2 regions of the Alteromonas sp. CI.11.F.A3 genome follow, and region 1 is predicted to be linked to the other one. Evidence: riboswitches for the same ligand, from Rfam matches in the RefSeq annotation. Region 1 holds a riboswitch; the other holds the start of a gene.
What was found. Region 1 has a riboswitch for thiamine pyrophosphate ahead of R1T43_RS15280 (TonB-dependent receptor). Riboswitches for the same ligand answer to the same signal wherever they lie in the genome.
Positions count from the first base shown of each region.

Region 2: it holds a riboswitch for thiamine pyrophosphate, as region 1 does, so the genes downstream of both, thiC (phosphomethylpyrimidine synthase ThiC) here and R1T43_RS15280 (TonB-dependent receptor) in region 1, are expected to answer to the same signal.

Region 1 covers NZ_CP136708.1:3,538,724-3,555,115, reverse strand. Annotated here, with positions in the region: gene R1T43_RS15345 (2OG-Fe(II) oxygenase) at 1-1,014, shown strand, start outside; gene R1T43_RS15340 (hypothetical protein) at 1,031-1,303, shown strand; gene R1T43_RS15335 (aspartyl/asparaginyl beta-hydroxylase domain-containing protein) at 1,338-2,339, shown strand; gene R1T43_RS15330 (putative 2OG-Fe(II) oxygenase) at 2,417-4,141, shown strand; gene R1T43_RS15325 (2OG-Fe(II) oxygenase) at 4,149-4,706, opposite strand; gene R1T43_RS15320 (DUF3450 domain-containing protein) at 5,531-6,292, shown strand; gene R1T43_RS15315 (MotA/TolQ/ExbB proton channel family protein) at 6,299-7,657, shown strand; gene R1T43_RS15310 (MotA/TolQ/ExbB proton channel family protein) at 7,659-8,183, shown strand; gene R1T43_RS15305 (ExbD/TolR family protein) at 8,195-8,593, shown strand; gene R1T43_RS15300 (energy transducer TonB) at 8,595-9,206, shown strand; gene R1T43_RS15295 (tetratricopeptide repeat protein) at 9,209-10,474, shown strand; gene R1T43_RS15290 (GNAT family N-acetyltransferase) at 10,542-12,983, opposite strand; gene R1T43_RS15285 (acyl-CoA thioesterase) at 13,052-13,480, shown strand; TPP riboswitch at 13,594-13,703, shown strand; gene R1T43_RS15280 (TonB-dependent receptor) at 13,758-15,857, shown strand; gene R1T43_RS15275 (YkoF family thiamine/hydroxymethylpyrimidine-binding protein) at 15,867-16,145, shown strand; gene pnuC (nicotinamide riboside transporter PnuC) at 16,142-16,392, shown strand, end outside.
Region 2 covers NZ_CP136708.1:4,642,259-4,658,650, reverse strand. Annotated here, with positions in the region: gene R1T43_RS20050 (MBL fold metallo-hydrolase) at 1-482, shown strand, start outside; gene R1T43_RS20045 (carboxymuconolactone decarboxylase family protein) at 595-939, opposite strand; gene R1T43_RS20040 (YcjX family protein) at 1,246-2,640, shown strand; gene R1T43_RS20035 (DUF697 domain-containing protein) at 2,633-3,604, shown strand; gene R1T43_RS20030 (threonine/serine exporter ThrE family protein) at 3,796-5,022, opposite strand; gene R1T43_RS20025 (YHYH protein) at 5,222-6,328, opposite strand; gene thiH (2-iminoacetate synthase ThiH) at 6,516-7,640, opposite strand; gene R1T43_RS20015 (thiazole synthase) at 7,648-8,415, opposite strand; gene thiS (sulfur carrier protein ThiS) at 8,416-8,625, opposite strand; gene R1T43_RS20005 (HesA/MoeB/ThiF family protein) at 8,613-9,377, opposite strand; gene thiE (thiamine phosphate synthase) at 9,370-10,965, opposite strand; gene thiC (phosphomethylpyrimidine synthase ThiC) at 10,962-12,869, opposite strand; TPP riboswitch at 13,027-13,140, opposite strand; gene R1T43_RS19990 (TonB-dependent receptor) at 13,777-16,095, opposite strand.

The DNA of each region.
Region 1 (16,392 bases):
GCCGCGTTAGATTATGCATACTATATGTCTCATTCTAAGCCTATTGAATCAGTTCAATATTTAGAAAGCCTCTCATGCGTTGAAAATCCAATTGTTCAATATCACAAATTATTGATAGCTTATTTTTGCGATCTAATTACAGAATCGAATAGTGTAGCGAAAAGCTTAGTGGCTCTGGGCGAGAAAGGTGTAATTGAAGCATATTTAGTTATTTTGTCATATTTAGAGCAAAGCAGTAGTGAGTTTTCTTTTATAGCGAACAAAGTAAAAAATATCGCACCAAATATATTCAACCAACTGAAACTCGACGAATTTGTAAATGGCAAAGTATGTGAATCGAATAACGATAAAGTAGCTCAGGGTTTGGAGAGTAAACTGTTCGAGCCGTTGCCATTGCCGACTACACTAAACGAAGAGCTTCCTATAAGTTTGTTTGAGAATACGTTGTCGGATTTTGAATGTAATTACCTTGTCATTAAGTTCAGTGCATTATTACAACCGTCCATGGTGGTTGACCCCATTACAGGTCAAGGCCGAATAGACAAAGTTAGGACCAGTTACGTTGCTATTATTTCGCCTGAGCACTGTGACTGGCTAACGCGAAAAATTGATAAGCTTGTTGCCAAAGCAACTAAGACACGTTGTTGTGAAGGTGAGGCGTTGAATTTACTTAGGTATGTGCCAGGCCAAGAGTACAAACCCCATTATGATGCATTGAATAGATTACAAGATGCTAAGACTTTCGAAGATGGTGGACAAAGAACAAAAACTGCAATTATTTATTTAAATACTGTTGATGAAGGTGGCAATACCACGTTCCCCAAATTAGGTATGCGGGTATCTCCTAATAAAGGAAACATGCTTGTTTTCAATAACAGTGATGACAAGGGAAATGTTCTGACCAACAGTTATCATGCTGGAGAATCGACCCGAAAAGAAAATAAATGGTTAGTTACAAAATGGATTAGAGAACATAAAACAAATTATGGTAAATTCTTATATGGCAATCACTAAAAAAAAGGGAATAGGGATGAAAAAGCTAAATCAAGTATGTCTAGTTGTAGGTCTAGCGTTAACGCTTGGAGCATGTGGCTCAACGAGTAACGAATCTTCTCAATATGCTAAGTCTGATAGTAACGCTACAGATGATGGTATGAAGTGTAAGATGGAAAAGAAGATTGGCTCCAATCGCATGCAGCGTGTTTGCTATTCGGCAGAAGAAAGAGAACAAATGCGTGAGGCAGGTCGAGAGGGTTGGACTCGTATGCAGCGCGGCACAGAAACAAGTGGCGGTGATATGTAATTAACGGCCAATTTAGTTTAAAATGGGAGGCAAAATGCTTCCCACTTTTATGAATCAGAAAAAAAGCAAAATAGACACAATACTCGCTCACATTGCCAATCTAGTTCAAGACGGCCTTTATGACACTGCTCTGGCGGAATATCGTCGTCTGTATCAGCAGTCACCAAATTTTTTAGCGCCCTCTGAAGAACTTCCCATCACGAAGTCGCAAGCTACTCACATACATAATGCCGCAAATTTGGCACGTCGTGATCTTATTATCAAAACAAAATCGATATGCGCGACAAAAAGAATTCAAGAGTCAGTAAACGCGCTGTGTGGAGTATCTCAAAAAGTTTTTGACAAGCAGCACCAGTCACCTAGTTTTCTGTTTGTCCCCGAGTTGCCATCTAGCCCATTTCCATCAGTAGATTCCGTTGAATACCTGCGTGATTTTATTCAGCAAGTTTCACATCATAAAGGCTATTTTTTATCGTGTGTTTCAAATGCGAATGAACAATACATACACGATATAGATAAAGTGCCGGATACACAGGAATGGCTTGAGCTAGCGAAAAACTGGAGTTCGTTGCATTTAATGAAAGGTGGCAAGTTGACTCCTGATGGGGAATCGTTACCTGAAGAAATTAAAGCGTTATTAAGCTCGCCCTTATTAGCCGATTGCCCAGATCATGCCCCAGAGATCGTTATTTCTGTACTTGATGCAAAAACTAAAATACCACCGCATTTTGGTATCTCCAATATTAAGTGGACGCTTCATATTCCCCTGTTAGTTAATGAATTATCATACATAGAAGCCGCTGGTGAGCGAGAGTATTGGACACCAGACAAAGAGGCGCTTCTATTTGATGATAGCTATAAACATAGCGCAGAAAACGGGGCCGATGAAAAAAGAGCGGTATTGATCCTAGATATATGGAATCCGCATCTATCTATAGAAGAACGTACTGACATTAAAGCCCTAATGGAGATATATAGTAAATGGTCTTCCCAATATGGCAGCTTAGCGACACTAGATCGGAGACTTTATAAGTAATGCAAAACTCGCCCTCTATAATCATTCCTCAACTTATTCAGGCGTATAATAAATGCGAATACAATGTGGTGTTGGATATGATTAAATTAAATCCAACACTGCTCCGTGTAGATGCAGTTGTGCCTCAGTTACAAGCAAGTGCTTTGCGTAAGTTGGGTTTCGTCAATGAAGCAACGAAAGCTTACGAAAAAGGGCTAAAGCGCTTTCCTAGTGCGTGTGATTTGATGAATAGTTTCGGAAATCTCTTACTTGAGGCGGGTCAGAATAAAAAGGCGCTAATGTTATTTAGCAAAGCCAACAAAATAAACTCAAAGAGTTATGATTATAAATATAATTTGGCAAGGACATTTTTTGCTGAAGAACGTTATGCCGAAGCCGAAAAAAATGTACGGGAATTAATAAAGGCTCACCCGTTAAAGTTAGATTTGTTGTTAATGCTGTCGTCTATTTTGAGTCAGGAAGGACAGAACGTAGAAGCAGAAAAATATTTAGTACAAATATTAGAAATAGACCCGTCAAACATAAAGGCGCTCAATAATTTAGGTAACATTAAACGTAGGATTGGGCAACAAGACGAAGCGCTCATTTGTTACCAACGCGCCTTGGATACTGGAGTTGCTGGTGCAGAAATATACCAGAATCTTGCGGCTATATTAGCGCTTAAAGGCACCCATAAAGAGTCATTTGAAGTATATGAACAAGGGCTGTCAAAATATCCTTTGAATGTCACGCTTCACAAGGAGTATGCACATTTTGCTTGGATACAAAATGTTAATAATCCTTTTGCCCTTTTAGAAAAAGTATTATCTACCGAACAACCCGGTTTAGTAATGGCTTATGCGGAATTAATGCTCAAGGTCGATGACTTTGAAAAAGCTAAACTCTGGTTAGAAAAGCTTGTTGCGAAGCAAGACCCGACCATCCAAATTGCAGCAGTAGCTAGTTTATCTAACGCTTTAAGGGGACTTGGTCAATTCCAAGAAGCGCTCAATGTTATAAATAGCCTTCCTAACACCAAAAGTGCTGAGTCACTGCCATTACTTATCGAAAAAAGCTATTCGTTGTTGAGCCTCGACCGAGCTAAAGAAGCTATCAGCGTGCTCGAATTAGTATGTCGAATTGCTCCTTTGAATCAAGGCTACTGGACGCTGTTATCCACTGCCTATAAAGCAAATGGTGATGAGATAAAATATCAAACATTATGTCAGTATCAGGATTTTATTAATGTTACATCACTATTGGAAGGTTCTGAAGAAAACACATCTTTTATCGGTGAGTTGGCGGAATATTTAAATACATTGCATAGCAGTACTCAACACCCCATAGGGCAGTCGCTCAGGAATGGCACTCAAACATTTGAAAACCTACTAGACAGTGAACATCATTTAATTCAAACCCTTAAGTCTGCCCTTAAAAATAGAGCAGAGTCGTTTGTGTGCTCTCTTTCAACGCAAAAAAAACACCCTTTTCTCTCTCGTATTCACTCTAACTTGCGGTTTATTGGGAGTTGGTCAGTTAGGTTGAGAAAGGCGGGGTTTCACAAGTCGCATTATCATTCTGAAGGATGGTTGAGCGGTGTACTTTACGTTGATGTGCCCGATGAAGTAAGGGAAAATGGCAACGGTTGGCTGGTCTTCGGGCGCCCAGATATTAAGGGTGTCGAAATGTTAGAAGATTTCGCCATTAAGCCTATAGCCGGAAATGTTGTGTTTTTTCCATCTTACATGTGGCACGGAACTAACCCAATTTACTCAGATACTCAAAGATTAACGGTCGCATTTGATATAGTACCTGAGTCATAACTAAAGATTAGGCTAGTTCTAATTTGAAGGCTAATGTGTATCTAGATGTATAGCAGATTCGATTGGGTGGTCTGCCTACATGTTTGATCGCCCCATGAAATATGACAGTACGTCCTGGTTTTGGAGTACATGCGAATTCACAATCATCATCTTCGTTGTAAAATAAAGTTTCTCCACCCCACTCGATATCCCACTCCGGGCATAGGAATACCAACACAGTGAGTTCATCCGCTTCAGGCAAGCAATCAGTGTGAGTAAAAAGCATATCACCATAGGATGCATAGTTAACGTATCCACGATAAGCACGATACTGTTTACCAGTAGTATGACTAATTTGGCGAATAGCACGTTGATACACGGCTAAGCCGTTAATTTGCTCTTCAGAAAGAGAGACGGCCCAATGTCGGAACTGAGCGGTATCTGGGCGAGCAACTTCATTTCGTTTAAAAGCGCTTATCTCTAACCCTTTAAAAATAGTACTTGTTTCATCTACTGTGCAAAGGTTATCAAAAACCCATATTGGCTTATCATTAATCAGACAATTGTATTTCGGTGATTGATTCATAAATAATTTTGATTAGTTGTTTTATTGTTTAAGGCATTCGTATTATTACCAAATCAAAACCCATACGCCAATAAATCGTGCGCGAATGAAAAAGATAAATAATAGAATCTCGTTGCGAGGTTGTTTCTAAGTTCTGGGGATCTTAAATAAGATTTCCACATAACTAAAAATTCTCAGAAATGGGATACCTAAAAGTGCTACAGAATTTAAAGAGTTATAACGCACATCTAAAGCGCATCGGTTGGTTGATTTTGAAGCGGGTGTGAAATGATAAGGCTCAATAATGGGCGTAGATAGGTTTATACTCTACATCTTGCACCAAAATGGAACTTCCGCTAGATCGGTTTGCTTTAATTTTCGGACCAAATGGTAAGACCACCGAAGCGTGATCACCTGAATTTAACACTAAATGCTTTTTTGATGTAAAACATATCCTGAGTGTTACTTATTTAACACCTTTCGCTAAAAACCTCGATACACCCTGATAGGGTGGCCTAAAGCCAAGTAAAAACAGGGTATATTTTTGCTGATAGACAAAAAAATAACCCCGTATTTGCCAGTTATTTGTACGTTGGAATGAATTCTGCAGGAGAATTCGAACGTATATTAAACAGATGATGAAAAATCTACTTGGTGTAAACAGGGTGTTACTTGACTCAGTGCTGTAATCCGTGTGAGTATAATACGTTCGTAGTACTGGAAGCTAAGGTCCGTACTACATTCCTAAAACATAATTGTAAAAGTTTAATACGCCCCTTGCCCGAACTGTTTTCCTTTATCGGCGAGGATTCAAATAAGAAATTTGGTTGGGAACTATGTCCAAAATGAGCAAGAGAACTCTTATTGCTTCTACTGTTATCGGTGCTTTCGCACTAACAGGTAGTGCAGTCTCTGCAGATACGCTTGATGACCTTCATAAAGAAGAAGCGAAAATCCACGCGGCTGCAGCGAAATCTCAGGAAAAAATCAACACGTTGTTTGAACAGTCTCAAGAATTACTGGTTGAATACCGTCAAACAGTAGATGAGACAGAAAACCTCAAAATATACAATGACTACATTGCGAGTCTTGTAGCAGATCAACAACGTGGAATTGACTCTTTGCAACGTCAGATTGACAGCATCGAGCAAACTAAGCAGGGCATCGTTCCTCTTATGTTCCGCATGATCGATAGTCTTGAGAAATTCATCAAACTTGACCGTCCTATTCACTTAGATGAGCGTCTAGAGCGTGTACAGCGTTTACGTGATGTTATGTCTAACTCTAACGTAACTGTTTCAGAACAGTTCCGCCAAGTAATCGAAGCATACTTGGTTGAAGTTGAGTACGGCACTAAGATTAACTCTTACCAAGGTACTATCGATAGCAACGGCACTGAAGTGACTGTTGACTTCTTTAACCTAGGTCGTACTGCACTAGTGGCATTGTCTCTTGACCAAGAAAACGCTTGGGCATGGAACAATGAAAGCCGCGCATGGGAACAGCTTGGAGACGAGTATGTGTCTTCAGTTGTTGACGCAGTTAAAATGGCTAATAACGTCATTCCTGCGGACCTGATCAAACTACCAATTAGTGCAGCGGAGTAATTGTTAATGAAACCAGTATTCAAATCTCTTTTAACCGCTGCCACTCTTGCGGTTGTAGCAACCGGAGCTCAGGCTCAGGAAGCAAAGAGCCTTAAAGAACTTCTAGACCAAGTTCAGGATAACCGTGTTTCTGAAACACGTATCAACAAACAGCGTGAAGCAGAATTCCAATCTGCTCGTGCAGACAAGCAAGCGCTTCTTCGCAAAGCAGAATCTGAATTGAAAGCTGAACAAGGTCGTGGCGACCGTCTTCAACAACAATTCTCTGACAACGAAGTAACGCTAAACGAGAAAGCAGCTGAGCTAGATCAGGCAACTGGTACGCTTGGTGAGATGTTCGGTGTGGTTCGTCAAGCGTCTTCTGAAGCTTACGGCCGTGTTGCTACATCAATCGTTAGTGCTCAATTCCCAGGCCGTGGTGAGTTCCTAGCTGGAATGGCAGAAGACTCTAAAGGTCTTCCTAACATTCAAGAACTAGAAGACCTATGGTTTGCTCTACAGAAAGAAATGACTGAAGGTGGCGAAACAGTTCGTTTCACTACAGAAGTTGTTAACCTTGATGGCGGTTCTTCACAGCAAGAAGTTGTTCGTATCGGTACTTTCAACCTTGTAGGCGAAGATGGCTACCTAACTTATGATGCTGAAAACGAAATCGTTCAGCCTCTTGGTCGCCAACCAGACGGACACTTTGTAAGTTCAGCTGACGATTTAATCGCTGCGACTTCAGGTATGGTTCCTTTCTACGCTGACCCATCTCAAGGCGCTATCCTTGGTCTGTTGAAGCAAAAAGCGACTATGTCTGAGCGTTATCATGCAGGTGGTGTAGTAGGTTACACAATCACTGTAATGCTAGCGATTGGTCTACTTATCGGTCTTTACAAGCTAATCACGCTTACAGTAGTTGCTGGTAAAATGCGTTCACAGCTTAAAAACCCAGGTAACCCTTCAGATGGCAACCCTCTAGGTCGCATCTTGAAAGTTTATCAAGAGAACAAAGCTGCTGATGCTGAAAACTTAGAACTTAAACTTGATGAAGCTATCCTACGTGAACTTCCACGTATCGAAAGCGGCATTAACGTAATTAAGATCTTCGCAGCAATTGCACCTCTACTAGGTCTACTAGGTACAGTACTAGGTATGATCGCGACGTTCCAAACAATCACATTGTTCGGTACAGGCGACCCTCGTATGATGGCTGGTAGTATCTCTATGGCGCTTGTAACTACGGCTCAAGGTATTATCGCGGCATTGCCACTGATTCTTACTCACAGCATCGTAGCTTCACGTAGCAAATCAATCATCCACATTCTTGATGAGCAAACTGCGGGTATCGTAGCAGCTCATTCAGAGTCGGAGAGAGTGTAGAATGAATTACCTGATTGGATTATTTGAATCGGTCAGGGATTTTATCGCTACCGGCGGTGACGTGCTTTATTTCGTTGCTGCCGCGCTCTTTCTCATGTGGGTTTTAATGATTGAGCGTTATTGGTATTTAACCTCGGTCTTCCCAACGGTGAAGAAAAACATCATCAAAAATTGGGATGCCCGAGCAGATACCACATCTTGGTATGCGCATAGAATCCGTGACGCGTGGATTTCTCAGGCGTCAGATGATCTGAACGCTAGAATGCTGATTATTCGCACCATTATTGCAATGTGTCCGTTAATCGGGCTACTGGGAACAGTAACCGGTATGATCGGTGTTTTCGAGACGATGGCGACACAAGGCACCAGCAATGCACGATTAATGGCAGCTGGTATCTCCATGGCAACAATCCCGACTATGGCGGGAATGGTAGCCGCGCTTTCTGGACTGTTCATCAGTTCTCGTCTCGAAGCGAAAGTGAAGCTGGCACGCGAAGGGTTAGTTGATAGCCTGCCACATCATTAGAGAGAGATATTATGGCTCGAAAAGTCAGAATCGAGGAAGAAGACGCACAGATTGACATGACACCCATGTTGGATATCGTGTTTATCATGCTGATCTTCTTTATCGTTACCACTGTTTTCGTTAAAGAAGCAGGGATTGAAGTTAATAAGCCCGACGCGAGCCAGGCGGTTCTTCACAAGAACGCGAACATCTTCATAGCAGTTACAGAAGATGGGAGCGTTTGGTTAGATAAACGTGAAGTAGCGCCGGACAGCGTTAGAGCGAATATTGAACGACTGCTTACCGAGCAGCCAACTGACTATGTAATCATTCAGGCTGATGTTAAGGCCAAGCATGGTTTGGTAGTGGAAATAATGGACCAGGTTAAAGCTGCAGGCGTTAACCGTGTCTCGGTAGCGGCAAGGGGTTAAGATGTTACGTATAATTGTATCTATATTGTTAGGTGCTGGTGTTGCATTTGCCCTGTTCGTACTTATGGCTAAGTTGATTGAAAACTCAGCCAGACCGGCGGACGAAGTACCTGAAGCACCGGTAATCGATATTGTGATGCAGGAACCAGACGATCAGACGCAAACGCGTCAACGTGTTCCGCCTCCACCTCCACCTCCGCCTCAGCAGCCTCCTAAAATGGAGCTTGTTGAGCCAGAAGCAGCTGAACCGGATGCAGATGGCTTTAGCCTAGCAATCCCAGCTATTGATACTGGTGGTGTTGGTGTAAACATTGGTGGTGTCGGCGCTATGCAGCGCGATGGCGATGCTACTCCAATCGTTCGTATCGATCCGAAATATCCACCTGACGCAGCCCGTGATGGCCGTGAAGGTTGGGTAAGATTGTCTTTCACTATTAATGAAATTGGTGGTGTAGACGATATCGAAGTAATTGAAGCTGAACCTAAGCGTGTATTCGACCGTGAGGCACGACGTGCATTACGTAAGTGGAAATACAAGCCTAAGATTGTTGACGGCAAAGCTGTTAAGCAGACTGGCATGTTCGTACAGCTAGACTTTAAACTGGAGCAATGATCATGATGAAAAATAAATTCAAAATGTCTGCATTTGCTTTAGTGCTTGGTGCCGGTGCAGTGTTTTCTGCACCAGCTGCACTAGCGCAGTCTTCACCTGTTATGTGCCCTGGTTACGAAAAAGCCAAAACAACCTTAGTAGGCGAGCGTACAGGTAAAAAAGTTCAAAAAGCATTTGAATTTTACAACGAAGATCAAGTTGATGAAGCGTTAAACATTTTATATGAAATTGACCCTTCTGAAGACTTCGATGCTGCGTATGTAAATCGCTTTATTGGTAACTTATTAGCTGCACAAGAAGGTAAAGGTTCTAAAGCACTTGGTTATTTAAACCAGTCTGTAGAACCTAAAGTATTGAATGACCTTGAGCATTCTCAAACACTTAAGTTATTAGGTGATTTGAACATGCAAGAGAACAAATATACTGATGCGATTAAATGGTATAACGCGTGGATGGACTTTACGTGTAAAGAAGATGCAGACGTTTATACCCGTTTAGCGCAAGCTTATTATGAAGCAGGCCAATTAGATAAGATGATTGAGCCAGCTGACAGAGCGATAGCTTTGTATGATGAGCCGAACAAAAACCCTTATGTGTTAAAGCTAACGTCATACTACGAGCGTAAGATGTTTCCTCAAACAGTGGCAGTTGCAGAAGAATTAGTTCGCAATTTCCCTGAGGAACCTCGCTGGTGGACTCAGCTTGGCTTCTTCTACCTTTCAGTAGAAGACTTCGAGAAGGGCTTATCTACGTTTGAGATGGCTTACATCCAAGGCTACCTTAAGAAAGTAAACGAGATTAAAACGTTATCTCAGTTATTCCAAACTAACGGCATGCCTTTTAAAGCTGCTCAAATTTTGGAAAAACACGTTAAATCTGGTTTGCTAGAAGAAGATGCAGATATGCTAGCTAGCATTGCTAACGCATATCACCAGGCTAAAAACTATGACAAGGCTGCTACGCTTTACGCTAAAGCTGCTGCGAAGAGTTCAGACCCTGAGCATTACAGAAAGCAAGGTACCTTGTTGCTAGTTGCTGAAGATTACAAAGGCGCGATTAAAGCATTAAACAATGCATTAGAGCGTGGTGTAGAAAACCCTGGTAAAGTTCACTTCACACTTATGGAAGCGAACTTCTATGCAGGCGACTTCAGAGAAGCTTATAAGCACATCCAAGAAGCGAAGAAAGATCGCTCGCTACGTCGTAATGCGGCGGCTTGGGAGCCTTACATTAAAGAGAAGGCTAAAAACCGCGGTATTAACATTTAGTAGTTATACCGATAAATAAAAAGGCCTCCATTTGGAGGTCTTTTTTTTGCTAAAAATAGACCCAGGTTTATATTGTTGTAGAAGCCAACATATTGCCTATCTTTTTTCTTAATGACTCAGTTAATGATTTACGACCATTCACGCCTAAAAGCTTTATAAGCTTATTTGAAGGTAGCGGGGAATTAGTCAGTAACAAAAGAAGTTCAGGCGTGACTTCATCCGTTTCACTCGTGCACGCTTTAGTAGCTCTTTCAGTATGCTTAGCACTCTGGGTGGACACAGAAACCTCTGCAGCCAATGCGTTTATTGCTAAGCTAACTTGGTTTAATGGTCTAGTCGCATCAACGAACTGATTTAGTTTTTTTATTAGTGTATTTCGAGTGATGGTTGGAAGCTTACTCATAGGAACAATGTCGGTTGCTTGGCTATGGGTAAACAAGCATAACAATACTTCTTGTTGTGAACCGAAGCGTTCAGAGATACTTTTTACAACCAATGCACTGGTTTCACCGCTTGCTTTATTAGGTTTTTCCCCCATATCCACAAGCGTAAATCCGCATTGCTGCCAAAAGTGATTAAGCTTGTCAGAAGCGCCATAAGAGCTAGTCAGTGCATCTATGTTTTGTGCAGAGGCTTGCTCGTTAATAAAGCTTACCAGGCCTCTACCTAGCCCTTGGCCTTGTAGATGAGGAGCAACTGCTATGCGGTTTATTCTCCAGTACCGATATGATGCAGTGGAGGGGTTTGCCGTGAGTAGTGTAAGCCTCTGCGCCCCTAAATGGCCTTTAGGGCGGCGGGAACCATCTGCAATTCCTTCACGTACATCTGCTAAAGGCTCGCCGCCTTCACAATTTATTATTGCTGCAGCGATTAAACGAGAGTCGACCCATTGGGTAAACAATACGATATCTGGGCTGTCACAAAGCCGCATGAAGTCGTCAGGAGTGGTTTGATAGTGTGCAGTGGCTAACAGTTGCATCACACAATGTAATTCGTGTTCCGACAATGCAGACACCAAACCTATCCTGTAGTCACCGCTAAATTTATCTGACGGTGCTTTTTGTTGTAATTTTTGCCGTAGTTCTTGCCTTAGTTCTCGCAGTATTTCTGGCGGTGCTCCACTAAAGGTATTAAATGACTCTGTTCCTTCAAATAAGCAAATAATATGTATGAGGCTTTCTAGTTTATCGTTCTGTATCCATCGCAGCGGTGTGCTCAATGAAAGGTGCAAAGCGCCTTCAGCGTTAAAAGCCGGTAGCATACGTTGCATAAAGCCTTGTCCACTTCCTTCGTATCCCTGCAATGTCGTGCTGATCACATAGTTATCATGAGCGCCAATTAATAACTTAAGTACAGGTAAGGGGAAGGACGCTGCTTCGTCAATAATAAGTAAGTCATAGTCACCATTGATAAGCGTTGAGTTATCTGGCGCAAGCCACTGTGCAGATCCACTTTTCTCACTCTCTGAAGTTTGATGAGAGACTGCTTCACTAACAAAATCCTCAATAGCAAAAGCCACTTTAGTGACAGTTCCAGCAATACCTGACTCATCATCAGTACTACCATTGGCATCAGTAGTACTATTAAAATTAGTAGTACCATTAGAATCAGTACCGCAATCAGCAGCCAGGCTTCCTTGTGCCTTTTTCTCTGAATTTGATGACTCTATGTCTATTCCTATTCCTATGCCTATGCGAATATGCTTGAAAAGGGTGCTCGTGTTTTCACGAATGGCGCTAGTGATTACTATTTTTTCGCCCTTTTTAAGCCTTGATGCAACAAACATCCCTAAAAGCGCAGACTTTCCTCTGCCTCTAGGCGCTGTGATGACAGCTTTACGATTACCTTGCGACCATCTGTTTGTCAGGCAATCAAATGCCGCCTGCTGTTCAACTGATTTGAACTGTGGCCTACGGGTTTCCTCACCATCTAATGGCTGTGTTGCGTGTGCGTTTTCTGATAGTACCTGATTGATAGAGCTCTCAGAGGTAACCGGGTTTAGCCGGTTTAACGAATCTACGGTATCACCAGCTACCCAATCAGGAATATGGCAGTTGTTGGAACTCCAAATGGCTACATGTGCATCGTTTTTTAGTCTTGCGACAAGTCTTTTTATATACAGGCTTGGTGATGCAGTAAAACCATGTGACAGGTGACTAGGGCGGGTGTGCAAATGCCAAGAGTCGAGCGTAGGGCAGCATAAAATAAGACACCCACCCCATCGAATGGTGCCAGCAATGGCCATGAGGTTTCCAGGGTTGAACCCTTGATGGGCATGTACCACCCCGATATCGCATTCATTACCTAACAAATGTTTACGGAGCAGTGAGTTCTGAGCGCCTACTTCTTTGACGATAAGTGTGGAGGGAATATCGCTTAAAATAGACGTTAAATTCTTATTTACCCACTCGTATTCACCAGAAAGCACGAGTAGACGACGATGCTCAGTATGTCGTGCTTGCGAATAAATAGGGTTAAACAACCATTGAGTTAATTCCGGTGGCGCCATAGGTGAGTTTTTTCGGTATAATTAAGACTTTCTCTGCTTATAGTAACTACTTATCTAAAGGAATTCGAATGCGCTTTCTTTCTCGGCGTCTAGTGATGCCAAACGACTTAAATTATGCCAACTCTTTATTTGGCGGCCGCGCGCTTGAATGGATTGATGAAGAGGCTGCTATTTGGGCAATTTGCCAATTAGAAACCAATTGTTTGGTAACCAAACATATTGGGGAAATTAGTTTTGAGTCTCCTGCACTGCAAGGTGATATTGTTGAGTTTGGTCTTGAGACTAAAGCCGTGGGTAGAACGTCGATTACGGTAAGTTGTCTAGTGCGCAATAAAGCCACTAAAAAAACCATCTGTTTCGCCGATGATATTGTCTTCGTTAAAGTAGACCCAGAATCACGTCAACCTGCAGCCCATGGTAAAACCCTTGAGGCGCTAGTGTCTCAAACTAACGAAGAAGTGCGAAAGCTTAATCTTGAATTAGAAGAACAAAAATAAGCTTACATAACACGAATAGCGTGCCTATTGTTACGTCAAGTTAACCGTTTAATATCTTGACGGTTTTGGCGTAACTGGTAGACTCCTCGCTGTATTTGGTATTCAAACCGAACGCATATACCAAGGGGTGTCCGTACCGCGGACTGAGATTCACATCATCACTGTGAGAACCCTTACACCTGATCCGGATAATGCCGGCGTAGGGATGGTTGACCACATAGTCGTATCACCTGCCGTACACCCGGATCTTTTTTCTTAAAAAAGAATAAGAGATCCCATGCAAAAACCTATATTTTGTCTTTCTTTACTTGCCGCATCGCTTTCAGTTAGCGCACAAACTACTCAGCAAGAAACACAACTTGAAGACGTTGAACGTATTGTCGTTAGCGGAGACTTTCGCGAAACTGTATTAGACCAACTAAGTGCAAGTGCTACCGTTATGAGCGCTACGCGCTTAAGCAGTCGCCAGCCTACCCATATTGATAGTGTGCTGAACAGTGTGCCGAACGTGAACTTCGCCGCAGGCGCTTCTCGCGGCCGCTTTGTTCAAATTCGCGGTATCGGTGAACGTAGTCAATTTGTAGAGCCTATTAACCCGTCTGTTAGCTTTATTATGGATGAATTTGATTTCTCAGGTTTAGCGGCAGCAGGGCTGTTATTTGATACCCAGCAATTAGAAGTATATCGCGGTCCTCAAGCCACGTTATTTGGTTCTGGCGCATTGGCTGGGGCAGTAAAGCTTTCCAGCAATGCAGTCGGTTCAGATGGCCCTGATTACGTCGAATTTAGAGCGGGCAATAAAGACAGTTATCGAGTGGAAGCTGCTACCGGCAACGATATCAATCAGGACTGGGGTTATCGCGTTGCACTAATGCATAACCGCAGTGATGGTTTTGTAGAAAATACCGTAGTTAACAGTGACGGCGCCGAGCAAAAACGTGATGATACGAATAATCTTGATGAAACCGCAGCGCGCATAAGTGTTGCTGGGAATATCGACGAAAGAAGCACTTTGGCGCTGACGTATCGTTGGTATGACATCGACAATGGTTATGATGCGTTTTCGCTAGATAACAATAATCAGACGTTATCTGATGAGCCAGGTTTTGACACTCATCAAACTCATGCGGTGAGTGCTCGAGCTACCACCAGCACTAATGGCGGTGACTTTATTTTAATTGCCACCCACGCTTCCCATAATATCGGTTACGGATATGACGAAGATTGGACTTACGAAGGTTTTCACCCTTTCGGCTATACCTCATTTGACGCTTATTTTCGTGATGTAGACACACAAACCGCAGAAGTAAGGTTTGTATCTTCAGACAGTGCTGCGTTATTCAATGGTGCCACTGCTTGGACACTTGGCGCTTTTTATAAAACCAGTGAAGAAGATTTGCTACGTGAATACACCTATGCTTCAGGTGATTTTACCAGTGTGTATGAACCCACCACCAAGGCGGTATATTTACAGACTGAATCTACACTTACCACTAGCCTAACGTTAGTGGCAGGGTTACGTGTCGAAAACTACGGTTTTGATTACTCAGATAACAATGGCCTTGAAAGTAGTCATGATACTACGATGACTGGCGGTAAAGTGGCATTGCAATACACAGGTGAAAACCACTTTTACTACGCCAGTATTTCTCGCGGCTACAAAGGGGCAGGGTATAACCCTGACGAACGCGTATCAGATGAGCAGCGATTCTTTGATGAAGAATATAACTGGAACTACGAGCTTGGTGTAAAAGGGCCTTTATTGGTGCCTGAAGTTACCATGCGAGCCGCCCTTTTCTATATGGACAGGGACGATACGCAAGTAAGTAATTTTGATGTTCAAATACGCGAAGATGGTACCGCTGATTTTATCGACATTATAGACAATGCAGATATAGGCACTAACAAAGGTGCTGAGCTAGAGTTAAGTTGGCTGGTAGATGAAAACTGGACCATGAACATGAGTTTGGGCTACCTAGATGCAACTTTTGAAGATTATACGCTTACCGATGGCACTGTGATTGAAAAACAGCGCCAAGCACAAGCACCTGAATACACGGCTAACTTATTTAGTGAGCTATCCATTACTGATGATGTGCTTTGGCGCATTGATATTGATTTCAAAGATAGCTACCGTTTTTCTGATGGGCATGACGTAGAAGCCCCTTCGACAACACTAGTAAACAGTGAAATAGTATGGTTTTCTGATAACTGGCAAACCAGCCTGTGGGTTAAAAATGCCTTCGATAATGAGTATTACACCAGAGGTTTTGGTGGGTTTAGCAATGACCCTCGTGATGAGTATGCGTTTGCAGAACCTTATTATCAATTAGGTAATGGCCGACAGTTCGGTGTTACCGTTAAATACCAATTCTAGGAGTATGCTATGCAAGTCATGGTTGAGCTATCGTTATACCCATTAGTAGGTGAATATATTGAGCCTATTCAGCAATTTATTGATCGCTTGAATAGCTACGGTGATATTGGTGTATTGACTACTTCTACCAGCACGCAAGTATCCGGTGATTACGGACATGTGATGTCTATTCTTGGTAAGGAAATGCAGCGCACTCATGAAGAAGTTGGACAGGCTATTTTCGTGGCGAAGTTTCTAAACTACGATGCTATGCAGGCGAATAAGCAAGCCAGAAAAACTGAAGCATGAGTGCATTTTTCACTGAATTTTTGTCGCAGATAGCGGCCACATCAAAACTGGAATGGTTGGCTGTAGTGCTTGCCATTGCCTATGTGCTGCTTGCGGCAAAACAGAATAGCTGGTGTTGGCTTTGTGCCTTCGCCAGCACGGCTATCTATACCTGGCTGTTTTGGCAGGTGACGTTACCGTTTCAATCCATGCTGAATTTTTTCTATATGATAATGGCGGGCTACGGTTACTATCAATGGACGAAAGG
Region 2 (16,392 bases), 1.1 Mb from region 1:
GAGCCGCACATGCTATTGATTTAGCGCTGACGTTATGGGTAGCAAACCGCATAGGCAAGCAGCGAGAGTCTATTTGGTATAACCCCGTATTGCGTGCTGATATTTTGCTTGACGATAATCAAAATCTGCCCTTTTTTAACGAGTGGAAAGTACTTTACTCACCCGGTCACACTGACCACGACCTTACCATCATGCATGAGCCCACTCGGCAAGCGTATGTTGCCGATTTATTGGTGAAAGTGAAAGGTGAGTTAGTACCACCTTACCCTTTATGTCACCCAAATCAGTACCGTAAGTCGTTACAACGCATTGCGCAGTCGTCTATAGAAACGATTTTCTGCGCGCATGTGGCACCGGTACAGATGGTTGATATTCCCTTTGACCACGTTATCGAAAATGCGCCAACCTTGCCAAAGAATCACTGGCATTCAGCCAAAAACCGCATTAACCGAAAGCTGTTCGGCAAAACCGCTCAGCACTAGTGGGTTCAGTAAAAGTGCTTAGTGCAAAAGTGCGAAAGTGGCTGTATGTAAAAGCGCAATAGCGGCAGCCGCTTTAATACAAAGCCAGCACGCTATCATCAGGTAGCCTGTATTACCCTTGGGTAAATTGCTCGTAAGCTAACATGGCATCGGCGGCGTACATCAGCGAAGGGCCGCCGCCCATATAAATGGCCATTCCTAGTGTTTCTTCCAATTCTTCTTTAGTAACACCTAGCTCAACTAATGCTTTTACGTGAAAGCCAATACAGCCGTCGCATCGTGTTGAAATGCCAATGGCTAATGCAATAAGCTCTTTGGTTTTTTTATCTAGCGCGCCATCTTGCGTTGCCGCTTTCGCCATGGCTGAAAACCCTTGCATGGTGTCGGGTATGCCAGCACGAAGAGACTTCATGTTATCTGAAATGCGTTTAGTAATATCAGGGTACGATTTGCTCATTTGATGATCCTTGTTATCGATTTTATTCGGCGAATTAATGACTACTCAGTTAATACCAGCCTGTTAATTCACGCTGACAAATACCCAGTAGGGGCTAATAAATCACCCAGTAGGGAAGAATAAATCGCACTATGCAGTGCGGATAAATTCTTATATGCCAGTGCACCGTGAATGGGTCAACCGTGATAATGGCTAAACTAAGAAAGTTGTAACAAAACGTGCAATATGCTTGTCTTACATCAATTAATGACCACATCATGTATAGGTACGTATGCTTGCGCGCAACTAAAAGGAAATGGGTGGCTCATGCAAAACAGTTTGTCTTCTTTACTTGAAAAGGTGAGGCTAGCCGCGTCTGCTTCGGGGGAAACCCTGTCTGATATCTTCAGTAAAGAAACTCATAGATTTACCATTACTGGTTTAAGCCGAAGCGGCAAATCTATGTTGTTCACTAGTTTAATGACTATGCTGAAAAGTCGTAGCGAAGAGGGCTACGCGTGTATGCCTTTGTTGCGATACCTTCCTCCTTCACAGGTGGAATTCATGCGTGTTGAACCGATAGATGGGTATAAGCCTTTTCCGCTTGAAGAGAACATAGCTGCACTGGCTGAAGGCCGCTGGCCTGCCGCGACTGAAGAAGCTTATGGCTTTAAGCTTATCGTGCGGTTAACCCAAACCACCAGTATTAAGCGCCACGTGCTGCCCCATACTGATATTGTTTTTGAGTTTATCGACTACCCAGGGGAGTGGATAACCGATATCCCCATGTTAGGTAAAACCTATGCTCAGTGGTCTGATTCTGCATGGGCACAATTAAGCAGCGGCCCCCAGCAGCATTTTGCGAATGAGTGGAAGGACGTAGTGAATGCTTTTGACTTCGAACAACCGCCCACGCAGACCAGCATTAACGAGCTTGTAAGTGCCTATCGACGTTATTTAGTGACTGCCAAACAAAACGGAATTTCCCTGCTACAACCTGGCAGTTTCTTACTAGATTCAAGTGATTTTGATTGGCAGCAACTTGGCTTTGCGCCGTTACCATCAAGTATTACCAGCGATGTATCTCACCCTTGGTTCAACGCCTTTGAAAGCCATTTTTCCGCGTTTCAAAAAGACTGGTTAACGCCGTTAAAGCAGTCTGTATTTCGGGAAACGGATAAACAAATTATTTTGGTGGATTTATTCGAGGGGTTAAATCACAGCCGTCAGCATTTGTACCAGTTAAAAGAAACCTTGAGTCATTTGGCTGACACTTTTGTGTATGGCCAAACAGGATGGTTTGCCCGCAATGTTATGCGCAAAGAAGCCATTGGTAGGGTGGCTTTTGTGGCTACTAAAGCCGATTTAATTCCAGTGTCTGAACGTGAAAACTTACTATCGTTATTGAAGCAGGTTACCGAAGGTGCCAGAGCCCGTTTTGTTGATAAGCCCATTCAGTTTGAGCATTTTTTAGTATCGGCAATACAAGTCACTGATGAAGGCAGTTCGCCGAACGCATTACGTTATCAAGATGCCGAAAATGGCTACGTTGAAGCGGCATTTGAATCTATTCCTGCTTCGTTAAAAGCCATGGAGTCAGATGCACATTTTCCAGTGCTTAACACTCAAGTGCCGCAAGACTATATGGCGCGAATACTATCTGGCAGAGGATTGGATAGATTACTTCAATTCTTATTGGCCGAAGGAGTTTCCAATGAATAAGCAAGGCTCGATTAACACGCAAGGTATGAACACGTCAGATGCGACGAACAACAATACCGATGACGCAACAAGTACAACAGCGCCAGCCTATCGGGCCAAAGTAGTACAGCAGCGTCTTGATATTACGCCACCCGATACGGCGATGCCCGCAAAAACTGAAACCAACGAATGGCAAATGGACAGCGCAAAAGCGCGCATTTCTACTGGCGGATTAACCTTGGGGCTAGGTGTACTTTCCATTATTGGCTTCTTCGTTTTCGATGCCTACACCACGCTTACGGCAAGCGTAGCCGAGCACCCTATTGCTAGCACTGCTTTGGCAGCACTACTTAGCGGTTTTGTAGCCTGTTTCAGTTATTTAAGCTTTCGAGAGTGGCGAGGCTATAAGCAAATCAATAAGGCCATTGATGATGGGCAAACTATCGCATCGTTAACCGGTGAAGATAGCATTGAGACCGTCGATAAAGTACTTAAACGCCATGGTAGCCGTTTTACTTCATCGTCTTATGCTGCGCACTGTTTCGCTATTTACCAAAAGCAGCTGCACAACGACATGTCTGCCAAAGAGCGGCTGGGGCTGTATCACGATACGGTGTTAAACGCGGTGCAGCAAAAAGCGCAGAAAGTGCTAAACAAAGAGTCGATTACCGCAGGAAGTTTGGCTTTTATTAGCCCGAATAACTTAATTCAAACCTTTGCTGTAATGTGGATAAGCTTTCGAACCATAAGACGAATGGCGAAAATTTATGGCCTTCGACCCGGTACTATCGGGAATTGGAAATTACTTGGCGTATTAGCGCAAAATATTGCCGCACAGGGGGTATTTGATTTGGCCACCGATGAAGTCGCTAATCAAATTGGTGGTTCGTTAAGTGCCAAATTTATGGAAAATTCTGCTGAAGCCGTCGCCGCAGGGGCGCTTAATGTGCGTTTAGGGAAGGCGTTAATGAAGCTATTAAAATGAAGCTACTGAAAAAATAAATAACAGCGTTATTAATAACGCTGTTATTCTTATCGGAGTTTTTAAGTGTATGAATACGAATTGAAATTCGGTTAACTGTGCTCAGCTCTAATTCTCAGCTCTAATTCTCAGCTCTAATTTTTAGTACCAATACCCCGTACCGATACTCAGCTCCAATGCTCTGTTGCAATATACTAGAGGGCTTTTTTAGTTGGCATGACAACGTTGGCGAAAATAAGCCCTGCTACTAGCGACATAAAAATCAAGAACACCTCTTGGCCTAAGTGATCGGCTTGTACAAAGTCTTGCCCCGAAATAAACGAGTTTAACCCGATATACGTTTTAGAACCCGGTACCAATACAATTAGCCCGTGCATAGCCACAATGGTAGCAGGCTGATTTGCAATGCGGGTGAAAGCATTGGCAAAAAGCCCTAGCGCAAATGCACCCACGAACGCGCCTAACCCAGGGCTCATGTAATCAGAACTCCATGCCGTCGCGCTGTAGGCAATAAAGGCCGCCGCCATTGCCCAAGGAATATGCTTAACGCGGGTGCGAAATATCGCCACTAGCGCTAAACATAACAAAAATACTGATAACCATGTTGCCCAATAAGGCAAAGATTCAGCAGGTTGATACACGTTTTCACCAAACAAGCTAAAGCCTGCAGATACGCCTAAAAAAGCACCAAAGTAAAGCTTGAACAACTGCATTACCGCGTCCATGGTGCGGGCGGTTCCTGATACCATGTTGCGGGACGACAGTTCAGCAAGCCCCATGGTAAGCGCAAGCCCAGGAACAAATACAATCACCGAAGACAGCACGATAAGAGGGATGTTAATACCTGGGTCGATATAAGTACCGATTGCACAAGTTAACAAGGCTGCAATAAAAGCCGTGGCGGGTTCAAGCATTAAGTTAACCCGTTTAGAACGCTCAGACCACAGCGTCCATACATAGGCAAGTAACCCTAGTAACCCTGACCAACCAATTTCAGCCCAGCTTGCTCCCATCAGCATGGCAAAGGCGCTGGTAGCCATACCAAAAGCACCGCCCGTAAGCCATTTTCCATACGGGCTGCCCATTGCATCAATTGCATCTAAACGCTTATCGGCTTCAGCAAGGGTAAGTTCACCACTTAGTAATGAGCCTGCAAGCTCGTCAGTAAGCGATAACGCGTTCATGTCTAAGTCGCCTGGGAGTAGGCGGGATGCATGGTTGTATTCGTCTTCGTGTCTGTCACTCCAAATAACAAAAGTTAATGAAGTGGGTGTGGAAATAAACGAGGCGTGCACGCCTAAGTAGGTGGCAACTTCTAATAAGTAAGCTTCTAATCGAAAAGCTGGCGTACCGTATTTATGCAGCATTTTGCCAAGCTTAACAATAAATCTCCGAATTTGAATAAATTCTACTGTGTCCAACGACTTGTCCTACTTGGGGGCTATATTTCAATAAAACCTAACGTGCATTCACCGCATAGGGCGGTAGCGAGAAAAAACCAAGCCAGTATTGAGAGATAAAATAGGTTTGGCTAAAATTTGCGCGGATTGTAGAGGCAAAATAACGATAACGCAAAAAACATTTATTATTTTTTCACATTAGAAAAACTAATCCATATTTTTAAGGCGGTTTGGGTGGCGGTGGACGATTTCCTGGTGGCCCTCGTCGCACATCACACCGCATACTGTCACCTTCAATAGCGCAGCCTTTAGGGGCACTAAAACAGCTCAAAATTTGATTGCTGCCGGTTGCGCCTGCATGGTAGTGGTAACCAATTCCTTCTTGTCCACCACCTCGGCTACCATCGATTGCATGCCCGCCACAGTCGTCAAGATCATCAGGTACTTGTCCATCAGGGTGCTTGCGTTCAAAAATAGTGAAACCGTCTAGCGCCACGCCTAACATTTTGCCATGGGTAGAAAGTGCAGTATCAATTGACGAGCACTCGGTTATTGCATGGTAGTGATAACCCACATGCGGATTCACGTGGCCGCCACAGTCATCAAAAGGGGCAAGAGTATAGGCGCCCAAAATGGCATCAACTGGCGCAGGCGCATCCATCTTTACACCGTTAAACGCGAGGCCAACACCACCATGAGGGTCGAATTGAGTAATACGAGAGGCTTTTTCAGGGTAGGCGGGGATGAGATACTGCTGGGGCTCTACATCTTCCGCGTATTCAGGTTGGCATTCAACGCAGTAGTTCTGATATTCAGGGGCAACATCGGGGCGCGCAGCAGCAAGGCAGGCATCTTTACTGTCGGTCACTTTAACTTCGCCAGTTTCAGGGTTAAATAGCTGCCAATTGTCATCACTGTAGAAGGTGGCTAGGTTTTCGATGAAGTTGCCATCTGCATCGTATACTTGGTTATCACTTAGCCAAATTCCCGTGTCTTCGGCGGTATCACTGATATTACGCGGGCACCACGGGCCTTTGTCATGGCCGATATCAATGCCGCTATTTACGGGCATTGTAACGATATAACAGCGAGTTTCAGTTCCATCGCTTAATGTGCAATCAACAAGGCTTTCGCTTATTGTAACGTCATCAGTAAAGTATTCGGTAATGGTTGGGAGTGAAGCGGTTGTGCTTTGTTTTTTGGCTTCATTTTGAGCGTGGACATGAGATTCTGAATTGGAATGATCGCCGCAGGCGGTGAGTGTACCAAGGGTTAACACCCCTGCGATCAACGCAAGTCTTCTATGATTGATATTCTTCATTGCCATGCTGTCCCCACTGTTAATACAAAGCTGCTTAGTAATAGTAGCTTACAAAGGACTTTTTGGATTAACAGTAAGAAACAATATTCGTTTAGTTATCACTTAACTAGCATGATGGGAAAGTGTTGTAGCCATAACTAGCGACTAGAAATAGGCGAAAACTTGTGGTTAGAAAAAGAGATATACAAAATGGCTAGCTGAAAGCCATCCAGTCTTTCCATACCGGCTCTAATCCTTTTGCTTCAATGGCGGCGGCCACCGAATTAACGGGGCGAGTATCATCTATATCAAACTGGTTAAGTGCTTCTGACGGCGCACTGTAACCGCCTGGTTGGGTTTGTGACCCTGCAGACATAGACGTAATACCCAGTGGCAGTACACCATCGCGAAAGCGCGCCGATTCGCGGGTAGACAATGACAATTCGGCTTGAGGGTTAAACAAGCGGTGAGCGCAAATTAACTGTAACAGTTGCGTTTCGTTTGGAAACTGCTGGGTGAGTAAATTAGCGGCGTCGTTAGTATTGCCTTCGCACTGTCGCAATCGCGGAAAAGAAATAGCTACCCGACTTCGCCAGTAATACTGCTGTATAAGCTGGCCGTGCAGGGCTGTCATAACACTATCGGTACGCCAATCTCCTAAGCCTAATAGGGCGCCAATGCCTATTTTATCGATACCTGCCGCGCCAATACGATCGCTGGCCTGTAAACGCCACAAGAAGTCCTGCTTTTTACCTCGGGTATGATATCGCGCGTACTCTTGAGGGTTATAGGTTTCTTGGTAAACCAGCACTGCGTCCACCCCTAACGACTTTAAGGTTTCATAGTCTTTTTGTGGCAACGGTTGCACTTCCATCATCACATTGCTCACGCTATCTCTGATTGAGGGTAATACTTCACTAAAATAAGGCATTCCCACCTTTTGTTCGTGCTCTCCTGTTACCAGCAATACTTGTGAAAATCCCAAGTCGGTAATGGCGGCTATTTCCTTTTCTATTTGGCTAAGGTTTAGCACCGTGCGCTTTATTTTGTTGCTCATGGTGAAGCCGCAGTAGGTACATTCGTTCGCACATAAGTTGGCAAGGTATAGCGGCACAAATAACCCCATGGTATTGCCAAACCGTGCGCGGGTTAGTGCTTGTGACTGCATGGCCATTTCCTCTACATAAGGGGCGGCAGCCGGCGATATTAACGCCATGAAATCATCTATATTTCGGCTAGTTTTAACCAACGCTTGCTCTACATGCTTGCTGGTTTTACTTTGAATAGAAAGGGCGATATTCGATAAGTCTTGCGACAAAAGTGTGCTTGCAATACGCATAACCAAATTACTCCTGCACCAAAAATTGAGTTAAGGGGCTAGAAGGCTCAGCATGTTGCTGTGTGTTGGGCATGCCCGCTTCGTAGGCTTTGCGGCCTATTTCAACGGCTTTAGAAAAAGCGCTCGCCATGGCAACAGGATTGCTTGCAGTAGCAATAGCCGTATTCACCAATACAGCATCTGCACCCATTTCCATGGCAGCCATGGCTTCGCTAGGTTTGCCGATACCCGCATCTACAATAACGGGCACATTCGCTTGCTCAATGATAATGCGCAAAAAAGGCGCCGTTTGTAACCCTTGGTTGGTGCCGATAGGCGCGCCTAATGGCATAACCGCTGCGCAGCCTACTTCTTCTAACCGCCTACATAGCACAGGGTCGGCATGGCAATAAGGCAGCACATTGAACCCTTTTTTCACTAATACTTCTGCGGCCTGTAAGGTTTCGATAGGGTCAGGTAAAAGGTGCTGCTGGTCAGGGTGAATCTCTAACTTTATCCATGGTGAACCTAGTACTTCATAAGCTAGCTCAGCAGCAAAAATAGCTTCTTGCGCATTTTTGGCACCAGAGGTGTTCGGTAAAAGCGTCACGTCTAATTCTTTTAACAAGGTTAAGGAATTATCATGTTCAATGTGCGCCGAAAGCCGTTTCATGGCTAAAGTAACCATGGTGCTTTTGGCACTTTTTACACTGCGTTTCATTATGCTTGGCGAGCTAAATTTACCTGTACCCATTAATAAACGAGATGAAAATGTTTGGTTAGCTAAGGTAAGCATTTACCCTCCTGCTACAAGCGTGAAAACGTCAAGCTTGTCGTTATGTTGTAAGTGGCTTTTACCCCAAAGAGGCTTGGCTAAAATACTGCCGTTTTTAGCCACAGCAGTGCCGTCTTGGCTTATGCCTTGGGCGGTTAGAAAAGCTAACACCGACGTATTTGCTGCACAGCTCACCTGTGTACCATTTAGTGAAATACTTATGCTAGACATTGGCATACCTCGCAGTGCTTGTAGGCCGGAAGTGAGAAAGATTGAAACTGAGCGGTGGCCACATTCATGATGGTATATTGGCCCCATGTAATGTTTGCCTTGGGGTTGGCCATGTACAGTAGGGCCTGAGTAGCCTGAAAACACGCGGCCATGCCTACCACTGGGCCTAAAATACCTTGGCTGATACAGTCTTCTTGTACTGTGGTTTGTGCTAATAGACACGCATAACAACCACTGTCTGATCCATTGCAACGCAGGTTTATCGCTTGCCAGCTGTATTGGCTAGCGGCGGCAATAAAAAGCGCTTTGCGCTGACTTACGCAAGCGGCATTAATGGCTTTTCGAGTGGTGACATTGTCGCTGCAATCAAGCACACAATGGGCTTTGGATATCAATGAAGCTAAGTTACTGCTATCTGCTTGAACGTCAGCCAATTCAATCTGGGTGTGGGGGTTTAAAAGGCGCAGCTGCTCGTAACTTGCTTGTGTTTTGTGTTGGCCAATATGCGCTTGGTTAAATAACACTTGCCGGTGAATATTGCTTTTATCAATGGTGTCATGGTCTACCAATAGCACCTTGCCAATTCCGGCCCCTACCAAGTAACGCGCTGCAAGGGCACCTAGACCACCTAGCCCGATAATAACAGCGAAAGCGTGCTGAAGGCGCCCTTGACCCGCATCGTCAATGTCATCTAGTAGCAACTGACGACTATAGCGGCTAATGTCATCGGCAGACAAATTCGGACTATTCATAACTAAGCCCGAGGGGAACAGATGTACTAGCCTCGCCGAAGCTTTCACCAATACCGTTGCCATCGTTTATCTGTCGCAACAGATCGTGAAATTCCGCCGCGGGATCCGTAGCTTGCGTAATAGCACGCACCACCGCAATACCCGATACGCCAGTACTGGCTACCGGATTAATTCGGGTCAAATTAATACCTCCAATCGCCACGGTAGGGATATCTTCGCAAAGACGAACATAACGTGAAAGGCGATCGAGCCCTTGGGGTTTCGACGGCATGTCTTTCGTGGTAGTGGGAAATATATGGCCAAGTGCAATATAAGAGGGGTTTAGCCATTTTATGCGGTGCAGCTCACAGTAACCGTGAGTTGATATGCCCAGCCTAAGACCTGCGCGGGAAATGGCGAGTAAATTAGCCGATTCGAGATCTTCTTGCCCTAGGTGCACGCCGTAAGCTCCATGCTCAATGGCTAACTCCCAGTCATCATTTATGAATAACTGACAGGGCGTGTGCTTTACAATTTCTACAGCTTTAGCAATTTGTTTTGATTTGTGAGCCTGAGAGCCAAATTTTATTCTTAATTGAATAATCACAGCACCGGCTTTTACCAGTACTTCCAATTGGGATACATCACTTACCACTGGGTAGATACCCAAAGCGCAGTCGTTTAATTTGGGGAAATGCATCGGCGTTAAATGCCGAACTGGATCGTTTTCACCAAAACGAACAGAAGGGTAATGCACAGGGGTGAGTGGAAAGCCAACCAATTCTGCGCAATGAATATGATCGGCAGAACAAACTGAATTGCTCGAATACACAGAGGCGTTACGCACTTTATGTAAATAGGCATTAGCGAGCGTTAGTGCATCCTGAACATCATAATCACTTGCTACAAAACCTGCTAATGCACTGGCAAACATACAACCAGTGCCTCTAAGGTTCCCCATGTTATCTCTAGGTTGTTGAAAAAACCGAATCGCCTGCGTGGACACGAAAGTATCAATTGCAGTACTTTGCCAGTGCGCATGACCGCCCTTCACGTAAACAGCCTTAGCGCCGCGGGTGATAAGCGCCTGTGCCGCGGCTAATAGTGACTTCTCACAATGCACAGGCCAGCCCGTTAACTGTGATAACTCTTGTACGTTAGGGGTAACAATATCCACAGCTGTAATAAGTGAATCAATGCTTTGTTGGCTAAGTTCACTTAATACGCCGCCAGAGGAAGTCACTAACACAGGATCCCAAACAACAAAACAATTTGTGTTTTTATATTGTTTTAATTTTGCCACATGCTCACACAAAAATATGGCCTGCGGGGTGTTTGCAATGGCGCCTATTTTTATTGCCTTAGGGGGAAGTTCGCTTTCTAGGGCTTGCCATTGTGCATTTAGTGTATCGATACTTAGTGCGGATGCACTTCGCATGACTAAATGAGATTGGTTGGCAACTTGTGTGGTTAATACACATGCATGCACACTGATATCGGCAAGTGTTATGGCGTCGCGGGTTATACCCGCGCCTCCACTCGTATCTATGCCACCAATAGCCCACACCACAGGCTCTTCGCTCGTGGCGTGTGTTGTAGTTCTGATCACGGCAGTTGCACCTTGCTGTCGGCTTTGTGATAAAGCGCTGCGCCAGAATTGTTAAAGGCAGTAGCCATGTCTTGCATGCCTTTTTCTTGCTGTGCAGCTTCTTGATTAGCTTTTGCTACATCTCGCACTTCTTGAGAAATTTTCATCGAGCAAAACTTGGGGCCACACATAGAGCAAAAATGTGCCACTTTACCCGAAGCCTTAGGCAGCGTTTCATCGTGGTAGGCTCGGGCGGTATGAGGGTCTAATGCTAAGTTGAATTGGTCTTCCCAACGAAATTCAAAGCGGGCTTTTGACATGGCGTTATCGCGAATTTGGGCGCCAGGATGGCCCTTTGCTAAATCGGCAGCGTGTGCCGCAATTTTGTAGGTAATTAGCCCCTGCTTAACGTCTTCTTTGTTTGGTAGGCCCAAATGTTCTTTAGGGGTCACGTAACAAAGCATGGCGCAGCCATACCAGCCAATCATGGCGGCACCAATGCCTGAGGTAAAGTGGTCGTAACCTGGCGCAATATCGGTAGTTAACGGGCCTAACGTGTAAAAAGGCGCTTCATGACAATGGGTTAGTTGCTCTTCCATGTTGGCTTTAATCATATGCATTGGCACATGTCCTGGGCCTTCAATCATCACCTGAACATCATATTCCCACGCTATTTTAGTGAGCTCACCAAGGGTACGAAGTTCAGAAAATTGTGCTTCATCGTTTGCATCGGCCACGCTGCCTGGGCGTAATCCGTCGCCCAACGAAAGCGACACATCGTAAGCGGCGCAAATTTCACAAATATCGCGGAAACGTTCATACAAAAAACTTTGCTTGTGATGACTTAAACACCACTTAGCCATAATAGAGCCGCCACGAGACACAATGCCCGTTACTCGGTTTGCGGTAAGGGGCACGTATTCAAGCAATACGCCTGCGTGAATGGTGAAATAATCTACCCCTTGTTCGGCTTGCTCGATAAGGGTGTCTTTAAATAACGCCCAAGTAAGATCTTCGGCCACACCATTTACTTTCTCAAGGGCTTGGTAGATGGGTACAGTACCTAAGGGGATAGGGCTGTTACGGAGCAGCCATTCGCGGGTTTCGTGAATATTGCGGCCAGTGGATAAATCCATAAGGGTATCGGCGCCCCAGCGTGTAGACCACACCAGCTTTTCCACCTCCTCTTCAATAGATGAAGTTACCGCTGAATTCCCAATGTTGGCGTTAATCTTAACTAAAAAATTGCGGCCTATAATCATAGGTTCTAGTTCAGGGTGGTTTATGTTCGCTGGAATAATCGCGCGCCCTGCGGCCACTTCTTGGCGAACAAACTCAGGGGTAATGTTCGAAGGCAGATTGGCGCCGAAGTGTTCACCTTTATGTTGCTGACTTAGCGGGTTGTCTTTAAGCGCATCGCGACCCATATTTTCGCGAATAGCAATGTATTCCATCTCGGGCGTGACAATGCCTTGGCGAGCGTAATGCAGCTGAGTCACGTTTTTACCTTCTAGGGCTTTACGTGGTTTCAATGTGCGGGTGAAGCGAAAGTCTTCGGTAATGATGTCTTGTTCACGTTGCTTCGCGAAGTGCGACGATACCCCTTCAAGCTGGTACGTGTTTTCACGCTCTTTAATCCAGCTTTCTCGTAACGGCGCTAACCCTTTTTGCACATTGATGGTTACATCAGGATCGCCATAGGGGCCTGAAGTGTCGTACACCCCAATGGGAGGGTTACTTTCAAGTATGGGGTTTTCTTCAGTACCGCCGATTAAGCTGTCGTGCTGATGAATCAGTCGCATAGCAACGTTAATATCGTCGCGGCTGCCTTTTTCGTAGTGGCGGGTAGAATTAGGGTAGGCCTCACCGGCCAATTGATTAATAAAGTCTTGCGCCTGTTGGCGCTGTTCGCGTCGAGTCGACATAGCATTTTCGCCTGTTAGTTTAGGTTATAAAATGCTTGTCAGGAGTGGAGGAGAGAATACAAAGGGCGCAAAAGCATGACCGGTGGTGCAGGCAAAATCCCTAGGGATAAATTCTTGCCATACTACATGGTTTCACTTTTACAATTTACGACTTACCACTTTGTACTTTCTTGTTCCCTTCGCAGGTATTAGCCTGATCAGGTTCAACGGATCCCGCTTTCGCGGTCTCAGCTCACTGGGTTAATTCAGTTGAGCACTCCGACAAGTAACTGTATTTAGTATAAAGCGAAAGAAATTGAAATTTCAAGCCTTGTGGTGGACGCGAGAGCGAACTCACCTTAGAAATACGGCGTACACCCATCCATGGGGCCTCTGCTGGCAGCATCCATGCTGCAGAAGATTTCTAAGGTGAGCTCGCTCTCGCTTGCTCAAGGGAAATTTCTGTGGAAGAGGAGAGGAAACACGGCGTAGACCCTTCCATGGGGCCTCTCTACAGCATCCATGCTGTAGAAGGTTTCTGAGAAACACACCCTCCCCCTCTAGCAAACCTTGAAGTTTTAGAGAGGGAGGGATGTGTAGGGCCTCTGCTGGCAGCATCCATGCTGTAGAAGACTTCTAAGGTGAACGCACTAACCCTCTTGTTCAAGGTGAAATTTAGCGGGGGAGAGGAGAGGAAGATACGGCGTGAACCCATCCATGGTGCCTCTGCTGGCAGCATCCATGCTGCAGAAGGTTTCTAAGGTGAGTTCGCTATTGTTTGCTAAAGGGAGGGAAGGTATAAGTGGTTAAGTGTGATTAAATTATATTCATGTAAATAAACGATAAAAAGGCCCCTAAAAGGGGCCTTTGCTTACAGGATGTTCGTTGAGCGGTTTTATATTTGTATCCGCAGCTAACCTTTCATCGATTAGAAATTACGTCTAACGGTAACGCCGTAAGTGCGTGGCTTAGCGTAAGAAATTTGCGAAGTACCGTAGAAGCCTGATACGTCAAAACCAATTAATTCGTGATCTGAATCGGTCAAGTTATCTACGTAAGCTGCTACGCTCCATAAATCTTCTTTGTCAGTCCAGGTAATGCGAGCATCGGCTTTGAAGTGGCTTTCGATGGTATGCGCCGTAAAGTTACGAGCATTGTGGAAAGATTCTGACTGGTATGAACCGCTTACCAATGCCGCAACGCTGCCGCTGTCTATATCCCACGTATAGCGTACTAAACCAGATGATTGCCATTCAGGTGTGTACGGTGGAGTCGTGTCTACAAATACGCCTGAAGCCACTTCTAAATCTTCTACCACTGCATCGGTGTAAGACACGCCAAACATGATGTCTAACGCATCAATGGGGTTTAATAGTAGTTCAACTTCAGCACCGGTAAATTGGGCGTCTTCGTTGAAAACCACACCGGCATTGTTTACCCATGAGAACGACTGATAATCAGAGTAGTCATAGTAGAAAATACTGCTGTTTAGTTGTGCTTTGCCGTCCATTAAAGTTAGCTTAGCACCTGCTTCATAGGCGAGAAGTACTTCGGCGTCGTAAGTGCTAAAACTACCGCCTAAAGGCGCGTTGAAGTTACCTGCTTTTACGCCTCGGTTGATACCCGCGTACAATAGGGTGTCTGAGTTTGGTTTATAGTCTAACTGAAGCTTTGCAGACCACATGGTTTCATCGTTATCCATGGCTACATCTACCAATGGATCAAGGCTGTAATCTACTTCAATATCTCGGTCTACCAAGTTAGCGTTTTGGCGCAATTGGCCGTCCATCGACTTATTTTCACGTACTAAACGTAAGCCCGATACTAGTACGAGTTCGTCGGTTAAATCGTAGTCGATTTGCCCAAATACTGAGTATGAATCGGTATCGATAGTGGCTAATGTATTTTGCTCTTCACCGGCTAAATAACCACCCGTTGGGCTAGCTGCTAGACCTTGTAAGTAGTCGGTTTCAATGCTTAAGTAATAAAAGCCAGCCACCCACTTACTGTTCATGGTGTTGCCACTTACACGCAATTCTTCACTGAACTGGGTGATGTCGCCATCTGATTGGAAAATCAGTTCTGGTGAAGCGGTTTGATCCGAATCTAGGCCGATAACACGGGTGAAGTTTTTCCAGTCGGTCACCGAGGTAAAGGTGAAGTCGTCAAAATCATATTCGTAAGTTGCTGCTAGGCCGCGAGACTTAATTTTGTTTTGATCGTCAAAAGCGAAATCTTTATTTACTTTCTCGCCGCTGCCATCAGGGTCGATGTTACCGTTGAAATCGCCGCCTTGAACTGGGCGCAGTGGGTCGCCGTTAAAGTTTCCGTCTACACAAGCCCCAGCTTGAATAGTGTCACAGCCTAGTGGATCATCAGCGGCATAAATAACATCGATAACATTACCTGCAGCGTCTTTAACTTCTGTGGTATTAACTACCTGATAAGGGCCCTCACTTTTTGTGGTATCGGCCCAGTTTGCACTAACTAATAAATTTGAATTCGCACTTAAATCGAAGTTTAACTGCGCGCGAAACGCTTTGGTGTCATCGTTGTAACCGTCTTCACCGCCGCCAATGCTTCCGGCGCGAGTATCTGGCGCAGCTTCATCTTCGTATACGTTTTCTAAAATGTTACCCATTCTGTTGGCCATAACAGAAATACGGCCAGATACTTTATCGCTTAGTGCACCAGATACCGCACCTTCAAAGCGTTTTTGCTCGAAACTGGCAAAGGTAAGTTCAGCGTAGCCTTCCACTTCTTCGGTAGGCTTAGCAGTAATCGTATTTACCATACCGCCAGTGGCGTTACGGCCAAAAAGGGTGCCTTGTGGGCCTTTTAATATTTCAACACGAGATATATCGAATAAACCAAATGTTTGCGCTTGTGTACTGGCTAAATACCCGCCATCTACGTAAACCGCTACAGGTGCTTCAGCAATGTCGGCGTAATCGTTTTGTACCACACCACGAATGTTAAAGATGGCACGTTGACCACCAATATCACCAGCTAGGGAAACACCTGGCGTAAATGCAATAAGGTCGGTGCTGCTTTCAAAGCCCAATGACTCCATCTGTTCGCCACTAAATGCAGTTACCGCAATACTTACGTCGTTTATGTATTGCTCACGCTTTTGCGAAGTAACCGTAATTTTTTCAAGTACCACCGAATCTGCTGCTGCGGTGTATGAAGATTGAAGTGCTAATCCTATTGCTAAAGCGCATAGCGTCTGTTTCGATTTCATCATGTGTTCCCTTCTTGTTGTTGTTACATCTACAAACTACATAGAAGTATTTTTTTTGTTTTTTATTTGATTAACTTTTGTTCTAACGAAACTAAAGGGGTTTTACCAAGGGGTAAATATTCATGTGTCGAAGTCATGTTTCATGTTTATGAAACTAAGTGGCACTTACTTTCCTAAGTTTACAATATATTAACAATAAGGCAGTATTGGTTACTTCGAACTGTTTGTGTTTAAGTGTATGATATTTATAGATAAAAAGAGGGTTTTGGGGCGATGAAGCTGTTTTGGGGTGAAGGATTA